3 regions of the Nonomuraea sp. NPDC001699 genome follow, and region 3 is predicted to be linked to each of the others. Evidence: riboswitches for the same ligand, from Rfam matches in the RefSeq annotation. Region 3 holds a riboswitch; each other region holds the start of a gene.
The links. A riboswitch is a leader RNA that binds a small molecule or an ion and turns the genes downstream of it on or off. The one in region 3 is predicted to bind cyclic di-AMP.

Region 1 (4,581 bases), on a different contig from region 3:
CACCACGGCGCACCTCGTCGCCGACATGGAGCGGCTGCGGGAGCATCTCGGCATCGAGCGGTGGCAGCTCGTGGGGGCGTCCTGGGGGGCGACGCTGTCGCTGGCCTACGCCGAGCGGTATCCGGAGCGGGTGAGCGAGGTGATCCTGTTCGCGGTCACCGCCGGGCGGCCCTGGGAGATCGAGTGGATCACCCGGGACGTCGGGCGGATCTTCCCCCGGGAGTGGGAGCGGTTCCGCGACTTCCTGCCGGAGGAGGACCGGGGCGGGAACCTGGCGGCGGGCTACGCGAAGGCGCTGGCCGACCCCGAGCGGCGGGAGCGGGCGGCGATCGAGTGGTGTGCGTGGGAGGACACGCATGTGAGCCTCGACCCGGAGTTCCAGCCGAGCCGGAGATATCAGGACCCGGTGTTCCGGATGACGTTCGCCCGGCTGGTGACGCACTACTGGGGGAACGGGTGTTTTCTCGGGGAGAGCGATCTCGTTCGCGGGGTTACGCGGCTGGCGGGGGTGCCCGGGGTGCTCATCCACGGGAAGTACGACGTCAGCGGGCCCTTGGTGACGGCCTGGGAGCTGCACAAGGCGTGGCCCGGGAGCGAGCTGCACGTGGTGGGGGAGGGACACGGCGGGCTGGAGATGATCGACCTGCTGACCGCCGCGACGGACAGGTTCCGGGGCTGAACCACCGACAGCCCGGGCCGGCAAGGCTGTCAGGTGGTCACGCGAACAGGACGTCGGCTAGTTCATCGAGATGTGCACGTGGTCGTAGTGGTTCTCGGTGATGCTGCCGCGGTCGGACATCGCGCGCCAGCCCGAGCCCTGGTTGATGCGCTGCTTCCAGATCACGTACTTGACGCCGAGCTTGGCCTTGTTCTGCAGCGCCCAGGCGGCCAGGCGGTCGCCCAGGGCGTTGTTGACGGCGCTCGGCATGGTGCCGCCCGTACTCATCATGAAGTCGCAGGCCCGGCCGAGCGGGTGCTCGCCGCTGGAGCCGGACCGGAAGCAGCCCACCTCGTACGGCAGCGAGAAGCTCTTCTGCACCTGCGCGCGCATCAGCCGGGTGCGCGGCGTGATGTTGTCCGAGCCGGACGGCAGCTCGGGCGCCCAGCTGCCGTCGGACTTCTTGCCCGGCCCGAACGGCACGAGGTCCTGGAGCTTCTTCTTGATGTCGTCGATGACGTCCTGGGCGTCGTCGCGCTGCTCGGCCACCTCCGCCGTGCCCGCCTTGAGCTCGGCCGCGAGCGCGGTGGCGGCAGCGGCGGCCTTCTTCTGGTCGTCGCGGGCCTTGGCCACGCTGTTGACGACGGCCTGCTGCTCGGCGGTGAGCTGTTCGAGCATGGCCACGTTGTTGCCGTCCGGGGTCAGCATGAAGCCGGGCAGGGAGGCGTCGCGGTTCTGGTAGCGCATCCGGGCGATCTCGGCGACCCGCTGCTCGGCCGTGGCCACCGCCTGCTCGGCGGCGGTGAGCCGCTGCTGTGCCGCCGTGGCGGCCTGCTGGGCCTTGGCCAGCTCGACCCGCTTGAGGTTGTACGTCTCGATGAGCTTGTCCACCTTGCTGTTGAGCTGCTTGAGCTGGGCCCGCAGCTCGGCCTCGGACGGCTTGGGCGCGGCCGAGGCGGCGGCCGGATGGATGAGCAGCGCGGTGGCGGTGATGAGGCCGATGGCAAGACTCGCGGGGGTCGAAGCCGCCACGTGGGTGTTCCTCTCCCTCTGCCGGCCGGGTTAGCTGACGGGTTCGGGCACGGGAGCAGTCCCTACCACTTGCGCGGATTCACCCCGGATGCGATGGGTCCCCGGCTCCCGGGCAACACGCCCGGGATTAGGCGTACAACGACCGTTCTGGCCGATGTCTAACGGGATATTAGTGGTAGATCACGAGTCATGCGACTTTAAGGAGAAATCAATTAGTGATCAATTCGTGATCGCAACATGCGTGCAGCCTCCTCCGGCAGCACGTCGTTGACGAAGGCGCCCATGGCCGACTCCGAGCCCGCCAGGTACTTCAGCTTGCCGGGCGCCCGCCTGATGCTGAACAGCTCCAGGTGCAGGTAGGCCAGCTCGCGGCCGTACCGCACCGGCGCCTGGTGCCAGGCCGAGATGTACGGCATCGCCACCCCGAACAGCGCGTCCAGCGCCCGCAGCACCGAGGTGTACAGCGGCGCGAACGCGGCCCGCTCCTCCTCCGACAGCGCCGCCAGGTCGGGCACCTGCCGGTGCGGATACACGTGCACCTCGAACGGCCAGCGCGCGGCGGCCGGGACGAACGCCGTCCACAGCTTGTTGGAGGCGACCACCCGCGTGCCGGCGGCCCGTTCGGCGGCCAGCACGTCGGCGAACAGATTGCCGCCCGTGTACCGCGAGGCCGCTCCGAGCTGGAGCTTGGTGCGCGGGGTCACGTAGGGGTAGGCGTAGATCTGCCCGTGCGGGTGCGGGAGCGTGATGCCGATCTCCTCGCCCCTGTTCTCGAAGCAGAACACCTGCTCGACGCCCTCCATGCCGGACAGCTCGGCCGTGCGGTCGGCCCACGCCTCCATGACCAGCCTGACCTGGGCGTTGGAGAGCTTGGAGAAGGAGGAGGTGTGGTCGGAGGTGAAGCACACCACCTCACACCGCCCGACCCCCGGACGCACCTCACTCAACCCGCCGACATCCCCATAAGTCCCAAAATTTCCGGAGAAAGAGGGGAAGCGGTTCTCGAACACCACCACGTCATAGTCATGGGCCGGGATCTCCGACGCCCGCGTCCCGGACGACGGGCACAACGGGCACTCGTCGGCCGGCGGCAGGAACGTGCGCGTCTGCCGGTGACCGGCGATCGCGATCCACTCCTCGGTCAGCGGGTCGTAGCGCAGCTCGGAGGCCACCGGCCGCGGGTCGAGCGGACGCCGGTCGATCGCGCTCCGGTCGGCGTCGTCGCGCCGGTCGAAGTAGATCAGCTCTCGGCCGTCTGCCAGGTGGGTGATGGTGCGCTTCAAGGCGTGCCCTCCGCGATGATCAGTTCTCCGGCCCGTTCGGCCAGCTCGGTGCGTGCTTCCTCGGGCAGCCCCGCGTCGCTGATGACCACGTCGGCCTCGGTCAGCTCGGCGATCGTGCTGATGCCGACCGTGTTCCACTTGGTGTGGTCGGCGGGGACCACCAGCCGGTGCGCCGCGGCCACCAGCTCCCTGTCGGTCTCGGACTCCAGGAGGTTGGGCGTGGTGAACCCGGCGCGCAGGCTCATGCCGTGCACCCCGAGGAAGAGCGTGTCCACGTGCAGCCGGCGGATCGCCGCCACCGCCACGGGGCCGACGAGCGCGTCGGAGGGTGTGCGCACGCCGCCGGTCAGCACGACCGTGCGGTCGGCGCGCGGGTTGCGGTGGAAGACCTCGGCGACGGGGATCGAGTTGGTGATCACGGTCAGCTCGGGCACGGCGACCAGATGGTGGGCCAGCGCCCACGTGGTGGTGCCGGCGGAGAGCGCGACGGCGGTGCCCGGCCGGACGAGGGTGGCCGCGTGCCGCGCGATGGCCTCCTTCTCCTGCTGCTGGCGGGCGGACTTGGCGGTGAAGCCGGGCTCCTCGGTCGAACCGGGGCCGAGGGCCGTCGCGCCGCCGTGGACCTTCTCCAGCAGCCCGCGCTCGGCCAGCACCTCAAGGTCACGGCGTATCGTCATGTCCGAGACGCCGAGCTCGCGCACGAGGTCGGCCACCCGGACGCCGCCGCTGCTGCGTACGCGTTCCAGGATCGTCTGCTGACGCTGCTGTGCGAGCACGCCCACCCCTTCCAACAGATTCCACCAAATTATGACACGAGTTTGTTGAGGAATGTTAGGTCGCGGCGTATCGCTTGTGCGACTGACGGGCAGGGGAGACCTTGAAGGTCACGATCCCGACCGCCGGAGGTGAGCCCATGGCGAAACGCGCACGCAAGGGCAGGGGGCGCAAGAAGAAGAAGGCGAACCACAGGAAGCGCCCGAACGCGAACTGACCACGGGTGGCCGCGGGATCCCGCGGCCACCCGTGCTTCCCTCAGCCGGGCAGTTCGGTGAGCGCCCGGTCGAGCCGTTCCTGCGGGAGGGTGTGATCCTCCAGTTCGCCGGCCAGGTGGCGGTCGTAGGCGGCCAGGTCGAAGTGGCCGTGCCCGCACAGCGCGGTGAGGATCACCTTCTCCTCGCCGCTCTCCTTGCAGCGCAGCGCCTCGGCGATGGTCTCGGCCAGCGCGTGCGTGGGCTCGGGAGCCGGGACGATGCCCTCCGTCCGCGCGAAGCGCACGCCCGCCTCGAAGCACTCGCTCTGGGTACGGGTCACCGCCTCGAACAACCCCAGCTCGTACATGTGGGACAGCAGCGGCGCCATGCCGTGATAGCGCAGCCCGCCGGCGTGGATCGGGTCGGGGACGAAGGAGTGCCCGAGGGTGTGCATCTTGAGCAGCGGCGTCAGCCCGGCGGTGTCGCCGAAGTCGTAGGCGTAGACGCCTCGGGTGAACGACGGGCAGGCGGCCGGCTCGACGGCCCGGAACTCGGTGGCGATCCGTCCGGCCAGCTTCTCCCTGAGGAAGGGGAAGGCGAGGCCGGCGAAGTTGGAGCCGCCGCCGGTGCAGCCGAT
Region 2 (4,581 bases), 190 kb from region 3:
AGCGTGGTCGTGCTGCCGATCGCCGACGGGATCACGATGATCAGGAAGAACCACTAGCCCCCCTTGACCACGGGATCCCGGCGGTGGCCGGCGGCTGAACGCCGGCCTCCCGGGCACGCCCTAGGCGATCTTGTGGATCCAGCCGCGGGTGTCGGGGCGGGCGCCGTACTGGATGCCGACGAGCTCCTCGCGCACCCGCATGGTCACCGGGCCCGGGGTGCCGTCGGCGATGGTCCAGGAGCGGTCGGCGCCCCTGACCGAACCCACGGGGGTCACCACGGCGGCGGTGCCGCACGCGAACACCTCGGTCAGCTCGCCGGCGGCGCAGGCGGACTCCCACTCGTCCACCGAGATCAGCCGCTCCTCGGTCTCCAGGCCGAGCTCGTCGGCTAGCTCCAGGATCGACTCGCGGGTGATGCCGGGCAGCAGGGTGCCGGTGAGCGCCGGGGTGACGAGCTTGTTGCCGAAGACGAAGAACAGGTTCATCCCGCCCATCTCCTCGACGTACTCGTGCTTGTGGGCGTCGAGCCAGACGACCTGGTCGCAGCCGTTCTCGACGGCCTGGCGCTGGGCGACGAAGGCGGCGGCGTAGTTGCCGCCGCACTTGGCGAAGCCGGTGCCGCCGGGCGCGGCGCGCGTGTACTCGGTCGACAGCCACACCGAGACGGGCTTGATGCCACCGGCGAAGTACGAGGCCGCCGGCGAGGCGATGACCATGTACTTGTAGGTCTTCGACGGGTAGTTGACGCCGAGCCCGGCCTGCGTGGCGAACATGAACGGACGCAGGTAGAGGCTGTGGCCCTCGGTGGTCGGCACCCACTCCTTGTCGGCCGAGACCAGGAGCTCCAGCGACTCCACGAACGCCTCCTCCGGCAGCTCCGGCATGGCCATGCGCTCGGCCGAGCGGTTGAAGCGGGCGGCGTTCGCGTACGGACGGAAGGCCACGATCGAGCCGGAGATCTGCCGGTACGCCTTCAGTCCCTCGAAGAGCTCCTGCGCGTAGTGGAAGACCGAGGTCGCGGGGTCGAGCAGGAGCGGCCCGTACGGCAGGAGCGCGGCGTCGTGCCACCCCTGGCCCTCGGTGTAGTCGATCGTGATCATGTGGTCGGTGAAGACCTGCCCGAACCCGGGGTTCGCCAGTACCTGCTCCCGCTCGGCCGCGGTGCGAGCGTGGTCGGAATGCTGCACGTCGAAGCTGAGCTTCTGAGCGATGGTCATGACGACGGTCCTTACTCTCTGCGAATCTACGATCCTGAAAGCTACTGCCCACGAGCAGTATTCGTACTTCCTATTGTCTTGCCATTTGGGATGGCAAGAGGCAGTTGGGATGGGTTCAACCCTCTGAACGCCAAAAAGCGCCTGGCAGTCCTCGTCGGGACCGCCAGGCGCGTACGGGGCTAGACGGTCCTAGCCGGATACTCGCGCGGAGATGTCGTCGCCGATCTCGCTGGTCGAACGGCCGGCGCGGCCGGTGACGCGCTCGGCGATGTCGGCGGCCACGGCCTGCTCGACCTTGGCGGCCTCGGCGTGCAGGCCGAGGTGGTCGAGGAGCATGCCCACGGACAGGATGGTGGCGGTCGGGTCGGCCTTGCCCTGACCGGCGATGTCGGGCGCGCTGCCGTGCACCGGCTCGAACATGCTCGGCGAGGTGCGCTCGGGGTTGATGTTGCCGCTGGCCGCCAGGCCGATGCCGCCGGCGATCGCGGCGCCGAGGTCGGTGATGATGTCGCCGAACAGGTTGTCGGTGACGATCACGTCGAAGCGCTCGGGCTGGGTGACGAAGAACATCGAGGCCGCGTCGATGTGGCTGTAGTCGGTGGTGACGTCGGGGAACTCCTCGGCCACGCGGTTGACCGTGCGCTGCCACAGGTCGCCGGCGAAGGTGAGCACGTTCGTCTTGTGGACGAGCGTGAGCTTCTTGCGGGGCCGCGACTGCGCCTTCTGGAAGGCGTAACGCACGACGCGCTCGACGCCGTGGGCGGTGTTCAGCGACTCCTGGGTGGCGATCTCGTGCGGCGTGCCGCGCCGCATGACGCCGCCGGTGCCGGCGTAGAGGCCCTCGGTGCCCTCGCGGACGACGACCATGTCGATGTGCTCGGCGGTGGCGCCGGCCAGCGCGGTCTCGACGCCGGGGAACAGCTTGACCGGGCGCAGGTTGACGTAGTGGTCGAACTCGAACCTGAGCTTGAGCAGCAGGTCGCGCTCCAGGATGCCCGGCGGCACGCTGGGGTCGCCCACGGCGCCGAGCAGGATCGCGTCGTAGCCGCGCAGCTCTTCGAGCACCGCGTCGGGCAGCGTCTCGCCCGTGCGGTGGTAGCGGGCTGCGCCCAGGTCGTAGTGGGTGGGCTCGATCTTCGTGCCCACGGCCTCCAGGGCCTTGAGCCCTTCGGCTACGACCTCGGCACCGATGCCATCCCCGGGGATGACGGCCAGGCGGATGTTACGCGACTCCATGGGCGGTACCTTACCGGCTCGTCTCGGCTGACGAACACATCATCTCAATCTCCGGACAATCCGTTTTGGGGGGATTGCGACCTTTTGACCGTTTCGTTAGAGTCCGACGAGCCTAATCCACGCAGCCGCTGCGTGGAGCCGGGGACCCATCTTTCCCCCCGGGGCGAATCGGCACCGCTCTCAAGCACCGCCGTAGGGCTACTTCCAGGCCCGAGCCCGTCAGCTAACCCGGCCGGCCACGTGGAAGGACAGTCCCCTGTCTAGCATCGCCATTCTCCTGGCGGTGGCGGCGGGCGGAGCGGGTCTCGCGCCCGCCGCTCCCGTCGCTCCCGCCGACCCCACCCCCGCCATCACCCTCACCGGCCCCCAGGTGAAACAGGTCCAGGAACGGCACGTGCCGAAACCGGCCTGGAAGGTCGCCCTCGAATACGCCATGGACAAGCGCGGCACCCCGTACGTGTGGGGCGGCGCCAGCGAGCGGGGCTACGACTGCTCGGGCCTCATGCTCCGGGCCTACGAGGACGCCGGCATCGAGCTCCCCAGAGTCGCCGCGGATCAGTACGGCGCCTTCTCCAAGAAAATCGCCTGGAAGGACCTCAAACCAGGCGACCTGGTGTTCTTCAGCGGCCTCGGCCACGTCGGCATGATCTCCAAGCCCGGCTACATGGTCCACTCCCCCCACACCGGCGACGTGGTGAAGGAGGAACGCCTGTCGCAGTGGCGCAGGCAGGCCTTCGTCGGCGCGGTACGCCCCGACCCCAAGGGCGTCAAGCGCTGGGCCGACTACGCCCAGCTCCGCAAGGCACCGGCCCCCGCCATGCTCACCGCGACCCTGTGACGACGACCTTCCCCGGCGAGTGTCCCTCCTCCTGGTAGCGGACGGCCGCCGGGATCTCGCCGAACGGGAAGGTCCTGTCGATGACCGGGGTGACCTCCCCCTGCTCGATCAGCCCGGTCAGCGTCAGCAGGTTCGCCCTGTTGCTCCCGCAGCGGACCACGTCCGCCCTGACGATCCGCTGCGGGACGAAGGACGCCGACGCCAGCGCGGCGAACATGTGGCCGGCCGGCTGCACCCAGCGGCCGGCCGGCCCGCCGACCAGCACGTACGTGCCCTTCCTGGTCAGCACGCGACGGCAGTCCGACAGCCGGCGGCCGCCCGCCACGTCGATGAGGAGGTCGAAGCGCCGGCCCGAGGCCGCGAAGTCCTCCTTGGTGTGGTCGACGACGTCGTCCGCGCCGAGCGAGCGGACCAGGTCCGCGTTGCGCCCGCCGCACACGCCGGTGACGTGGGCCCCCATCGACCTGGCGAGCTGCACGGCGAACGTGCCCACACCGCCGGACGCGCCGTTGACCAGCACCTTCTGGCCCGGCTGCACGCGTCCCTCGTCGCGCAGCGCGATCAGCGCGGTGTTGGCCGCCATCGGCACCGCCGCCGCCTGCTCGAACGACAGCCCCCGCGGCTTGGGGGCCACCTCGTCCTGCCGCAGGCAGACGTACTCGCCGAAGCCGCCCCGCAGGGACATCGCGTACACCTCGTCGCCGGGGCGGAACAGCGTGACGTCCTTGCCCGCCGCCTCGACCTCCCCCGCCACGTCGGCCCCGAGGACGGCGATGCTGGGCCGCAGCAGCCCGACCCCGCCGCCCATGACCCGGGCCAGGTACGGCTCTCCCCGCATGAAGTGCCAGTCATAGGGCTGCACGGACGTGGCCCGCACCCGGATCAGCACCTCGTCGTCGCGCGGCACGGGCCGCTCGACCTCGGTCAGGACGAGCTGGTCGGGCGAGCCGAACCTGCGCAGGACGTAGGCCTTCATCGTTTCCTCCCTCGTGGATGTGCCGTCAGTGTGGGCGCGACCTGCGCGGACGCTCAACGGTCGAAAGGCGACGGCTCGATGGCCGAAAGTACGACGGCCCGTCCCGCCGATGGTGCGAACAGGGAGGGGCCGTCCGCGCGATGACCCGGCACGGCCGCGGCCGTCACGCTCTTCCCCATGAGATGGATCGCACCTGCCGGGCTGCTCACGCTCAGCGTCGTCCCCCTGGTCGCCGGCGCCCTCCGGGTGACCGAGCTGGCCTCCGGCGCCGCCGTCACGGCCGACAACGCGCGGTTCTTCGCCATGCCCGTGC
Region 3 (4,581 bases):
CTTCGACGTCCCGGAGCTGGTGCGCGAATCCGCCCGCCGCCGCGAGCAGCTCGCCGGCATCTGGCCCTCCGCCGACGTGGACACCCAGCCCGTACGGCCGATCCCGCGCCTTCCCGGGCACGGGGTGACGCTCAGCCAGGTGCAGTGGGAGGTCGTCGTACGGGCCGACCAGAAGGCCACCCCGCTGGAGCTGGCCCGGCAGCTCGGCCGGTCGGGATACTCGGTGCTGCTGGCCGTCAGGAAGCTGGCCGCCGCCGGCCTGCTCGTCCCGCCGGACCCGGTACGGCCCGCGCAGCCCCGGCGCCACCCCGACGACGGGGAGGCGCTGCCCAAGCGGGTGCCGAGCCCGGTGGCCGTCCCCGCCGGCGACGGGCGGACGGGGACGGCCGCCGGGCCGGTGCCGACGGGCGACCCGACCGATCTGACGCTGCTGCGGCGGCTGAAGAAGGCGCTGGAGGAGATGCCGTGAGGTTCCCCTCACGACGCAGGAGGAGGCCACCCGTGGAGCTACGGCAAGAGGTCCTGGCGGAGATGGAACTCCTGCGCGGACGCACCCCTGACGTCACCGGCAGCGTCGCCTGCACCGTGGACGGCCTGCGGATCGCCGGCGACCTCGACGGCGACACCGGCGAACAGGTGGCGGCGCTGTCGGCGGCGCTGCTCGCGATGAGCAGCCGGATGCTGACCATGGCGGGCCGCGGGACGTTCGAGGAGACCCTCGTGTCCGGCACCGCCGGGTTCGTGGCCCTCTACGCCGCGGGCCCCACGATCGTCCTCACGGTCCTGGCGGGACCCGGCGCCAACGTCGGGCTCCTACGGCTGGAGGGCAGGAAGACGGCGGCCTCCGTGGCCGCCGTGGCACGCAAGCACTGACCATCCCACCGAAGCGGAGGAAAGCATGGCAGGCATGGACGTCTCCCTCAAGGAGATGATGAGCATCGACGGCACGATCGGAGCGGCGATCGTCGACCACGGCAGCGGCATGGCGCTCGGCACGCTCGGCGGCTCGAAGGAGCTGGACCTCCAGGTCGCGGCGGCGGGCAACACCGAGGTCATCAAGGCCAAACTGCGCACGATGGACTCGCTGGGCCTCAAGGACGGCATCGAGGACATCCTCATCACGCTGACCGCGCAGTACCACATCATCCGCCCGCTCACCGGCCGCAGCGGCAAGGGCCTGTTCCTCTACCTCGCCCTCGACCGTAACCGGGCCAACCTGGCCCTGGCCCGGCACATGCTCAAGGTCATCGAGGAGAAGCTGGAGCTCTGACCGGCCCGCTCACGGCTCCGTGGCGACCTCCGGGCGTACGGCGGCCGCGGAGCCGGTGTGGGCGCTGATCTCGGCGATGATCTCGGGCCAGAGGGGGCGGGGCAGGTCGTGGCCCATGCCGGGGTAGGTGACCAGGCGGGCGCCCGGGATGGCGGCGGCGGTGGCCCGGCCGCCGGCGATCGGCACGAGCTGGTCGTCCTCGCCGTGGATGACCAGCGCGGGCGCCCTCAGCCCGCCCAGTGCCGCCGTACGGTCGCCGGAGGCCATGATGGCGGCCAGCTGGCGGGCCGTGCCGGCCGGGTCGTGGCAGCGGTCGAAGGCCAGCCCGGCCAGCCTGCCGACGCGTTCGCGGTCCAGCTCGTAGCCGGGCGACCCGATGACGGACCAGGTCGCCAGGGCGCCGGCGACGACCGACTCGCGATCGGTCGCGGGCTTGGCGAACAGCACCGCGGCGGCCGCCTCGGTCGGCGGGGCCGCCTGGGGGCTGGGCGTGGACATGATCGAGGTCAGGCTCAGCACGCGCGCGGGATGCCGGATGGCCAGCGCCTGGGCGACCATCCCGCCCATCGAGGCGCCGACGACGTGCGCGGCGGGCAGGCCCAGGACGTCCATGAGCCCGGCGCTGTCGTCGGCCAGGTCGTCCAGCACGTACGGCGAGGGCGCTCCCCATGGGGGAACGCCCTCGTCGTGGAGGTGCGTGGACAGGCCCGCGTCGCGGTTGTCGAACCTGACGACGTGGTGCCCCCGCTCGGCCAGGAGTTCGCAGAACTCGTCGTCCCAGTGGATGAGCTGGGCGCCGAGTCCCATGATGAGCAGCAGGGGCCTGCCCGCGGGTGAGCCGAAGCTCTCGTAGGCGATCTCGATGCCGTTGGCGGCTGCGCGCTGGATCACAGCGACCAGAATGTCATTCTGGTCGTCCGGCGTAAAGGCCGGAATGTCCGTGGGTCAGTCGTTGAGGAGCTTGCGCAGGCGCTCGCCGCCGAGCACCACGCCGCCACCGGCCAGGACCAGCACGCCGGCCATGACGGTGCCGCCCATCGCGACGGTCTTCCCGACGTTGCCCTGACCGCCGGCGGAGGTTGCCGCGTCGTCGGCGGGCGCCTCGGCCAGGACCTTGGGGGGCTCGGCCGGGTTGGCGTCGTACCTGCTCCAGGCGCCACTGGAGAAGGCCACGGGGTAGTTCTTCTTGCCCTTGCCGTCGCCCCACTTGGTGATGACGTAGTCGATCTTGATGTGGCCCTGGCCGCCGTTGCCGTCCACGCCGAGGGTGTCGGAGTTGAAGGTGCCGCCGGTCAGCTCGGCGAAGGTCTTGGCGTCGAGGTCGAGCATGACGCCGCGGTTGGAGGGCTCGCCGGGACCGCGGTCGCCCACGAAGAACGGCATCTTCTTGCCGTTGTAGGTCACGTAACCCTCGGTCATGAGGGGCCAGCTGGGACTGGCGGCCAGGCCCTTCTGCATGGGCTTGCCGCTGGCGGGAAGACCGGTGTCGCCGGCGCGGCCGGAGGAGTCGTCCCAGAAGTACGAAGCCTTGGTGGATCCCTTGAGCAGGATCTTCTGGTCGTCGCCGGTGTCGGCGTGGGCGCCGGTGGCGGAGATCGTCAGCGCGCCCATGGCGGACACGGACAACAGGGCGAGAGAGCGCAGGCCAAATCGAGACATGAAGCAGTGAAGTCCTTCGCGAGGGGACAGGGGGAACGCGCGTGACTACGGTGCGTAACCGGGCAGAGCGCCGAAAGGGTGGTTACGCGGCGCGTGGGGGAAAGTCGGGGAAGAGACCGCTCAGCAGGCGGTCGTCACTACACTGTCCGGGGGTACGACGAGGTGGTACATGCGTGAAGTCCTCTCCATCTCGCCTACCGGGTTAGCTGACGGGTTCGGGCGTGGAGATGCCCTACCGGCACAGGGCCGGATTCACCCCAATGAGATGGGTCCCCGGTTCCCGACAAGTCGGGATTCGGCGCCAGCTGTCGCCCCTCTCCTGGTAGGGACTACGCCACCAGCTGGTAATTGGTTAAGACGGTACCCAGAGATTCGGACAAATACAAACGAATCGTCATGAACCGGGTAAAGATCTACCTGTCGAGGTAAAGAGAAAGGGGGCACGGCATGCCGTACCCCCAGCTAAATTCGACCTTTCAGCCGCCGCTCTTGCGCCTGAAGGATCTTTTACTCGAGGCCGGGCCGTGCGCCCCGTGGATCTTCGACGGGTCCACGCCCCTGCCACCCGCGGCCGAGTCGGCCTGCTGCCCGCGCTTGCGTTCCAACGCCTCCCGGAACTTGCGCTTCATCTCGTCCTCGGGAGTCTCGCTGACTTCCGGCTCCGGTGTTTCCGCCATGAGGACCTCCTGGTATTGGGGACATCCACAGCTTCGCATGACGCCGCTTACGACGCGAAACCGGCCTCCACTCTGCTCTCCGGCGACGGCGTCTGCTCCAGCCGCCTGCCGGGCATCATGACCAGCGCGACCAGGGCGATCACCGCGCCCGCCACGCCCAGCGACGGGATCACCACGGCCGCCGCCGAGGCGTGCGCGGCCGCGAGCCCGTGCACGGGCGCGTCCGTGGTGATGACCGACGTGTACGCGGTGCCGGCCAGCGCCAGCGCCACCGAGCCGCCGATCTGCCGGAAGAAGGTGAGGTTGGCCGAGGCGGTGCCGATGTACTGCGGCGCGACGGCCTGCTGCACGGCCACGGTCAACCCCGACAACATCGGCCCCATGCCGAGCCCGATGAGCACCATCCACCCGGCCAGCAGCAGGCCGTCGGTGCGCAGGGTCAGGTTCAGGCAGAGCAGGCTGCCGGCCACCAGCAGGAACGGCGCCCCCACCAGCCACGGCTTGTACGTGCGCGTCCTGGACATCAGCGTCCCCATGAGCGCGCTGCCCGCCACCATGGCCAGCGTCATCGGGTAGATCCTCAGCCCGGACTCGGTGGCGCTGACGTTCAGCGCCTGCTGGAAGTAGCGCGGCAGGAACACCACACCGGCGTACATGCAGAAGGCCGTGAAGAACGAGGTCGCGTTGACCAGCGTGTACGTGCGGTCCCGGAACAGGTGCATCGGCATGATCGGGCTCGCCACCCGCAGCTCGACCAGCACGAACACGGCCAGCAGGACCAGGGCCAGCAGGATCGGCCCGGCCACGGGCAGGGAGGTCCAGGAGTTGCCGTCCAGGCCCTTCTCGGTGAGGCCGAGCAGCAGCGCGCTGATGGCCACGCTGAACACCGCGATGCCCAGGTAGTCCGGCCGCCCCCCGCCGCCGGTGCCCGGACGGAACGGCAGCCGCAGCGCCACGATCGCGATCAGCGCGATC

Region 1: linked by a shared signal. The riboswitch ahead of ACWCSU_RS21705 (coiled-coil domain-containing protein) and the one ahead of ACWCSU_RS31335 (hypothetical protein) in region 3 are both predicted to bind cyclic di-AMP.
Region 2: linked by a shared signal. The riboswitch ahead of ACWCSU_RS32305 (C40 family peptidase) and the one ahead of ACWCSU_RS31335 (hypothetical protein) in region 3 are both predicted to bind cyclic di-AMP.

Annotation. Positions count from the first base shown of each region.
Region 1 is NZ_JBSFGF010000006.1:515,949-520,529, forward strand. Features, by position in the region: gene pip (prolyl aminopeptidase) at 1-679, shown strand, start outside; gene ACWCSU_RS21705 (coiled-coil domain-containing protein) at 737-1,690, opposite strand; cyclic di-AMP (ydaO/yuaA leader) riboswitch at 1,696-1,834, opposite strand; gene galT (galactose-1-phosphate uridylyltransferase) at 1,903-2,973, opposite strand; gene ACWCSU_RS21715 (DeoR/GlpR family DNA-binding transcription regulator) at 2,970-3,749, opposite strand; gene ACWCSU_RS21720 (50S ribosomal protein bL37) at 3,887-3,964, shown strand; gene ACWCSU_RS21725 (TrpB-like pyridoxal phosphate-dependent enzyme) at 4,006-4,581, opposite strand, start outside.
Region 2 is NZ_JBSFGF010000012.1:230,881-235,461, forward strand. Features, by position in the region: gene ACWCSU_RS32290 (O-methyltransferase) at 1-57, shown strand, start outside; gene ACWCSU_RS32295 (branched-chain amino acid aminotransferase) at 121-1,218, opposite strand; gene ACWCSU_RS32300 (3-isopropylmalate dehydrogenase) at 1,408-2,454, opposite strand; cyclic di-AMP (ydaO/yuaA leader) riboswitch at 2,554-2,707, shown strand; gene ACWCSU_RS32305 (C40 family peptidase) at 2,738-3,292, shown strand; gene ACWCSU_RS32310 (NAD(P)-dependent alcohol dehydrogenase) at 3,276-4,268, opposite strand; gene ACWCSU_RS32315 (DUF2306 domain-containing protein) at 4,446-4,581, shown strand, end outside.
Region 3 is NZ_JBSFGF010000012.1:40,047-44,627, forward strand. Features, by position in the region: gene ACWCSU_RS31315 (hypothetical protein) at 1-469, shown strand, start outside; gene ACWCSU_RS31320 (roadblock/LC7 domain-containing protein) at 502-873, shown strand; gene ACWCSU_RS31325 (hypothetical protein) at 899-1,270, shown strand; gene ACWCSU_RS31330 (alpha/beta fold hydrolase) at 1,280-2,161, opposite strand; gene ACWCSU_RS31335 (hypothetical protein) at 2,216-2,929, opposite strand; cyclic di-AMP (ydaO/yuaA leader) riboswitch at 3,106-3,240, opposite strand; gene ACWCSU_RS31340 (DUF5302 domain-containing protein) at 3,406-3,606, opposite strand; gene ACWCSU_RS31345 (MDR family MFS transporter) at 3,654-4,581, opposite strand, start outside.